Pyrococcus horikoshii OT3: one gene and its partner. The protein of the gene in region 1 interacts with the protein of each later gene in a pairwise test. Links are inferred from orthologs where the notes say so. Each region holds a gene or a part of one and is shown on either strand. Other genes may lie near its edges. The genes, in order: PH_RS04530 and PH_RS07770.

Region 1 (3,181 bases):
TTCAACGATTATAACTATATCAGGCCTCTCCCTATTCGGAATTTTTCCTGTGACCTTTGCAAATAATTTTCCCAGTTCTCTATTGAATTCTCTATTAATTGGTTCCCCAGTTGTTATTCCGAACTCCTCCCAGATCTTTTTCTCTTTTTCTAGAATATCCTTGGGAAACCTGGAACCTATCTGAAAGGTCTGGAATTCATAATCTTCAACGGCGTTCCTCACCAAATCTAAAAGTTCATTCATTCTTCGGAAAATTCCTTGACAGAGTTCGCAGTTCTCTGGTTCTTTAACTTCCCTATTAAGCTCCATGCTAAGAATCAGCCTTATGGCCTTTCCCCTTTCCTCGTTGGTTCCTTTTCCTAGCTTAGCAAACATCCTTCCGAGACAGTGATTGCAAAGAGGGTGCTTTTCTAGGATTTCTCTGGCTTTTTCAATTATCATCAAGGGAATTTTAAGGGGCAACTTTAAAAGGATGTTCATTGGATGCACTTCTTGGAGGTGAGACAATGCCAAGAAAGGCCAGGGAATATCCGGAGGAGGGTGAGTTTGTAGTCGCTACTGTCAAGAGGATTCATAATTATGGAGCATTCCTCGAGCTTGATGAGTATCCTGGGAAGGAAGCGTTCATGCACATAAGCGAAGTGGCCTCGACGTGGGTTAGGAACATTAGAGACTACCTCAAAGAGGGACAGAAAGTTGTTGCCAAGGTTATCAGGGTTGATCCAAGGAAGGGTCATATAGATCTAAGTCTCAGAAGAGTTACACAGCAACAGAGGAAGGCAAAGCTACAGGAGTTTAAGAGAGCTCAGAAAGCTGAGAACTTACTAAGACTCGCAGCGGAGAAGCTTGGAAAAGATTTTGAAGCTGCGTGGAGGGAGGTTTGGGTTCCGCTGGAAGAAGAATGGGGAGAGGTCTATGCAGCGTTTGAAGATGCTGCAAAGGATGGAATTGAAGTTTTAAAAGGTCATGTTCCTGATGAATGGTTACCCGTTCTTAAGGAGATAGTGGAGAACTACGTTGAGGTTCCAACTGTAACTATAGATGCAGAATTTGAGATAACCGTTCCAAAGCCAAACGGAGTTGAGATAATAAAGGAAGCTTTGATAAGGGCCAGGGATAGAGCTAACAAGGAGAAAGATATTGAAGTTAAGTTCACATATCAAGGAGCACCGAGGTATAGGATAGACATCACGGCCCCAGACTACTACAAGGCCGAAGAAGTTCTCGAGGATATAGCGGAGGAGATACTTAGGGTTATAAAGCAAGCAGGTGGAGAGGCAACTTTGTTGAGGAAGGAGAAGAGAATAAGGAAGGTTAAGAAGAGAAAGAAGTGAAGGGAGATGAGGTTTAGAATAAGGAAGTGCCCTAGATGTGGGAGGTATACCCTTAAAGAGATATGCCCAGTGTGCGGGGAAAAGACTAAAGTAGCACATCCACCAAGGTTCTCACCTGAAGATCCATATGGAGAATATAGGAGGAGGTTAAAGAGAGAACTCCTAGGAATTGGGAGGAAGGAAAAATGAAGGAAACCATAATTGTTGTTCATGAGAGGCCAGATATTTATGATCCGGTCTTTATAGAGGGTCTTCCTGGGATTGGATTGGTTGGAAAACTTGCTGCTGAGCATTTAATTCAAGAGTTAAAGGCTAAGAAGTTTGCGGAACTGTATTCACCGCACTTCATGCATCAGGTTTTGATTAGGAAAGGCTCGATAGTTGAGTTGATGAAGAATGAATTTTACTACTGGAAGAGCCCTGACGATGAGCATAGGGATTTGATAATCGTCACGGGGGATACCCAGGTTCCTCCTACCGATAGCTACGGCCACTTCGAAGTGGCCGGAAAAATGCTCGACTTTGTCCAGGAATTTGGGACGAGGGAGATAATAACCATGGGCGGTTATCAAGTTCCAGAGCTTCAGGGCGAACCTAGAGTTTTAGCGGCGGTTACGCACCCGGATTTAATCTCATATTATCAAGAGAAACTGAAGGATTGCAAAGTAAACGTCATGTGGAGGGAAGATGAGGGAGGGGCCATAGTAGGTGCTGCAGGTCTTCTTTTGGGGATAGGGAAGTTAAGAGGCATGTTCGGGATAAGCCTGCTCGGTGAGAGCTTGGGATACATAGTTGATGCGAAGGCCGCAAAGGCCGTTCTGACAGCAGTAGCAAAGATACTTGGACTTGAAATAGACATGACCGCATTGGAGGAGAGGGCTAAAGAAACGGAAGAGATACTCAGAAAGGTTGAGGAAATGCAAAGGACTATAATGGAGCAACAACTACCTAGGCCAACCCATGAAGAGGAGGATAGGGGATACCTCTAATTCCTGGGTTTGATTATTTTCTTCAAACCCACATCATATTTCCTACTTCTTCCTATAATTTTTTGGTGGATCATATTGCTTAGGGAGATTGGTGAAGAGCTTGTAGAGTACATAATTCATTCTACGGGGGTAGATAGGGAAACTGTCCTCAAGGTTCTTAGGGCTGAAGAAAAGTTTCTCGTTCTTCAGATTGAGAAGTCAATGGAGGTAAAGGAAAATGATAAATATTAAGGGGTTAATCTTAACGCTCATCCTTTTTATTTCTTTAATACCACCTTGGGCGCTAGGGGAAGGTAGTAAAGATACTAAAGTATTTGCTGACTATTATCTCGCTGGAGACAGTGTAGTTATCAACGCAACGCTATATGATGCTGGGTCTTGTAACCTAACGTTTTCAGTTTTCTCCCCTATCGAGGCCCCAAATGTTAGTGAGATCTCATTTACATGGATGAACTTAAGTGAGTACATTGAAAGTGCAACTGAGGCAACCTACGGAGAATACCTTAGAGATGGAAACGTTATAATGAGGGAGGATGATGGCTACTTCATTTATGAGCTTCCATTCTCGCTTAACTACTTTGGGAGGGAGATAAAGAAGATAGCTGTAAATACTAACGGCCTGATTGAGCTTCTTGAGGAGTATGAGGAGCCAAGAATTGAGGATTACTACGGAATACATGAAGAGGGAGAATTTTACGAGAGTGACGTGATCTTTGGACTCGATGAGGATCTCGTGACATATGATGGTTACCTCCTCCTAGTTAACCTTCAAGACAAGATCGTGATCGAGTGGCTGGCATCAACATATGAAGATTATGAGAGTGAAATTGTAGATAATATAAACTTTCAAGTCATAAT
Region 2 (3,189 bases), 580 kb from region 1 along the record:
CTTCGTCTATTCCAACGCTGTCGACAAATGGTAATATATTTGTAATTATCTTCTTTCTAAGCTTTCTATCCTGGACGGATGCAAATTCTACGTGAATTTTGACATCTTTTTCTTTAAACTCTATTATATCTTCCTTAGCCCTCCTTAAGTAATAGTTGGCATCTTTACCATCAGAATATTTGGTTCTTAAGCCTTGATATCCTGAAAATATCGCTCCATCAACCTCTTTCCCGATCTCTCCCAAAAACGGTTTGATGTCTTCCCTTGTTTCTATTCTACTTATGCTTTCGAATCTAGCTGAAACTATAAACCTCCCAGAGTTGGGAATCTCTATAGTTTCATCCCCAAGCTTAAATTTCAATCCCTTTCTAAACTCGAATATCCTGTTTATTTTTAAGGGATCTCCCTCTCTATATGCCTCCTGTATAGGTTTAAACTGTAATTCTCCATTTTCAACGACAGGATATAAGACGCCTTTCTTGAAAAGTTCTGCTAGTCTTTTTGGTAGGAATGGAGTGTATGCTATAACCTTCCTTATTTTAAGTCCAGCGAGGGTATTTGCGATAATCCCTGCTTGACCCCCCAATCTTTCCTCTTCATACCTGAAAGTTTTATCAAACCATTCGTTCATTTTCTCATTGACCAGGGGGACAGCTGCTGGCTTACCTAATTTAAGGGTATGAACTAGTCTCGCAACAAAGTCTATGGGCTCATTGATCTCTCTCGGATATTCTTCGATCCTTCTCTTAACTTCGTCTGGATCAAAGGCATTTATAAGATTTTGAATCGTTTCTTGATTTAATTTTACTATCGCGTCAATATTTGCATTATATGCAGTATAAATTGAGAGATGCTCAGGTATCATCTCCTATAACCCCCTTCTCACACTACATTAACTGAGAGATAATCTCTTAACTTATAAATTTTTCAACAAGAATTTATAAAACTAGACGGGAGATTTTCTCTGGTGAGGTGGTATGGCGAGAGATGAGGTAAGGAGGATGCTTCCCGCTGATATTAAAAGGGAAGTGTTAATAAAAGATGAAAATGCTGAAACGAACCCTAAATGGGGTTTTCCTCCTTACGAGAGGCCTATTGAGTTGCACATTCAATATGGAGTTATAAATTTGGATAAACCTCCTGGGCCTACCAGTCATGAGGTAGTTGCATGGATAAAGCGAATACTTAATCTAGAGAAAGCTGGCCATGGAGGAACTTTAGATCCTAAAGTTAGTGGAGTTTTACCAGTTGCTTTAGAGAAAGCAACTAGGGTAGTTCAAGCTTTACTTCCAGCTGGAAAGGAGTATGTAGCTTTAATGCATCTTCACGGAGATGTCCCGGAGAATAAAATAATTGACGTCATGAAAGAATTTGAGGGAGAGATAATTCAGAGACCACCCCTAAGAAGTGCCGTTAAGAGGAGACTTAGAACTAGGAAAGTTTATTATATAGAAATTCTGGAAATAGATGGTAGGGATGTTTTATTTAAAGTAGGAGTCGAGGCCGGAACGTATATAAGGTCTTTGATCCATCACATTGGCCTTGCCCTCGGCGTGGGTGCTCACATGGCGGAGTTGAGAAGGACTAGGAGCGGACCCTTTAAGGAGGATGAAACTTTAGTTACGCTTCATGATCTAGTTGATTATTATCACTTCTGGAAGGAGGATGGAATAGAAAAGTATCTCAGAAGGGCTATTCAGCCAATGGAGAAGGCCGTCGAGCACTTACCGAAGATCTGGATTAAGGATTCAGCAGTAGCTGCTGTAGCTCATGGTGCTAATTTAACGGTTCCTGGGATAGTTAAGCTTAACGTTGGGATTAAGAGAGGTGATCTAGTGGCCATAATGACGTTGAAGGATGAACTGGTAGCATTGGGAAAGGCTATGATGACCTCCCAGGAAATGATGCAGAGAAGCAAGGGGATAGCGGTAGACGTTGAAAAGGTATTTATGCCCAGGGATTGGTATCCAAAGCTTTGGTAGGCTTTGATGGAACTTTCCACTAAGTCTTTGCCAATGGAAGCATCCTCTCATCTTTTTGCTTAACATGTTTTATTAGCTGTAACGTTTTGCTTTACTTCAAATCTTACCCTAACGAAGTCAGTTCCCCTACTTTCTACGTTAATCGTATCGTAAATTACCGAAAGGGTGTATTTTCCCTTGCTCACGTTCCACCAACAGAGATCTACTAGATATTCTGTTTCCAACCCTTCTCCCGGTTTAAGAATTTTAGTCTGCTTCTCCGTTAATGGTAGGTAAGTCGGTACAGGGCCCTTGAATTTCAGCGTTTCATTTCCCTTATAAAGCTGGAACTTTAAGGTTACGAAGTATATGGGCATGGCCACCCTAACAGTTGAATTTCCAACGTTTTTTATAAATATCCTCACAAGGACTTTGTTATTTCCCCTTTCTTCTATTTTAGTTCCCATTCGAAGTTGTCCAAACTTTGATGCAGTTTTTTCCTCTTGGGCTAAACAGCCAAAGAGAATAGCAACCATTGTGATAACTAATATTAGTTTAAATTTCATATACTCACCTCAGTTTAACTTTTACGTCAAGCTTTTTAACTATTTTGGAGCTTGATGTTTTTGATGCCCCATTATTACTCAAGGGATCAATCAACGCCAATGAAGACTAAATTAATCGAAGTTTGCATTAGAGGTTATTGTTTTAAATTTATAACAGCTAGTGGCGTTTTCTCCTTTGGGAAGCTCGATAGAGGGACTGAACTCTTGATAAAAAACATGATTTTAAAACCCGGATGGAAGGTTCTCGATCTGGGCTGTGGATATGGTCCAATAGGTATCGTAGCTTCACGTTTTGTTGAGTATGTAGTTATGACGGATATAAACAAAAGGGCCGTAACAATAGCAAGGAAGAATATGAAGCTCAACAACGTGAGCAATGGGGAGGTTAGGCTTGGGAACCTTTATGAGCCCGTTGAAGGAGAAAAATTTAACTCAATAATAACTAATCCTCCCGTTCATGCTGGAAAGGATGTTCTGAGGGAAATAGTTATAAATGCTCCCAATTACCTTCACGATGACGGTATGCTACAGTTAGTTATTAAGACGAGGTTAGGGGCAAAGTTTATTAAAGAGTTAATGCAGGACACCTTCACCGAGGTAGTCGAGTTAGCTAAAGGTTCAGGGTATAGGGTGTATGCCGGGATAGCCTAGCCTGGTAGGGC

The links.
Region 2: the proteins of PH_RS04530 (region 1) and PH_RS07770 interact in binary tests that used the Methanocaldococcus jannaschii proteins (3 or more experiments, as listed by UniProt). The link is inferred for Pyrococcus horikoshii OT3 from one-to-one orthologs.

Annotation. Positions count from the first base shown.
Region 1 is NC_000961.1:873,406-876,586, reverse strand. The notes cover bases 77-2,931. They hold PH_RS04530 (RNA-protein complex protein Nop10), read left to right. Parts: upstream 77-1,340; coding sequence 1,341-1,523; downstream 1,524-2,931. Other genes in these bases: PH_RS04520 (CARDB domain-containing protein), read left to right, coding at 2,541-2,931; PH_RS09885 (hypothetical protein), read left to right, coding at 2,399-2,554; PH_RS04525 (proteasome assembly chaperone family protein), read left to right, coding at 1,520-2,323; PH_RS04535 (translation initiation factor IF-2 subunit alpha), read left to right, coding at 507-1,334; PH_RS04540 (tRNA pseudouridine(54/55) synthase Pus10), read right to left, coding at 77-441. Also shown: more of PH_RS04540, read right to left, coding at 1-76; more of PH_RS04520, read left to right, coding at 2,932-3,181. UniProt on the Methanocaldococcus jannaschii protein: Involved in ribosome biogenesis; more specifically in 18S rRNA pseudouridylation and in cleavage of pre-rRNA.
Region 2 is NC_000961.1:1,450,486-1,453,674, reverse strand. What follows is about bases 117-2,979. They hold PH_RS07770 (RNA-guided pseudouridylation complex pseudouridine synthase subunit Cbf5), read left to right. Parts: upstream 117-977; coding sequence 978-1,982; downstream 1,983-2,979. Other genes in these bases: PH_RS09615 (class I SAM-dependent methyltransferase), read left to right, coding at 2,591-2,979; PH_RS07765 (hypothetical protein), read right to left, coding at 2,042-2,527; pfkC (ADP-specific phosphofructokinase), read right to left, coding at 117-865. Outside these bases: more of pfkC, read right to left, coding at 1-116; more of PH_RS09615, read left to right, coding at 2,980-3,178. UniProt on the Methanocaldococcus jannaschii protein: Could be responsible for synthesis of pseudouridine from uracil-55 in the psi GC loop of transfer RNAs.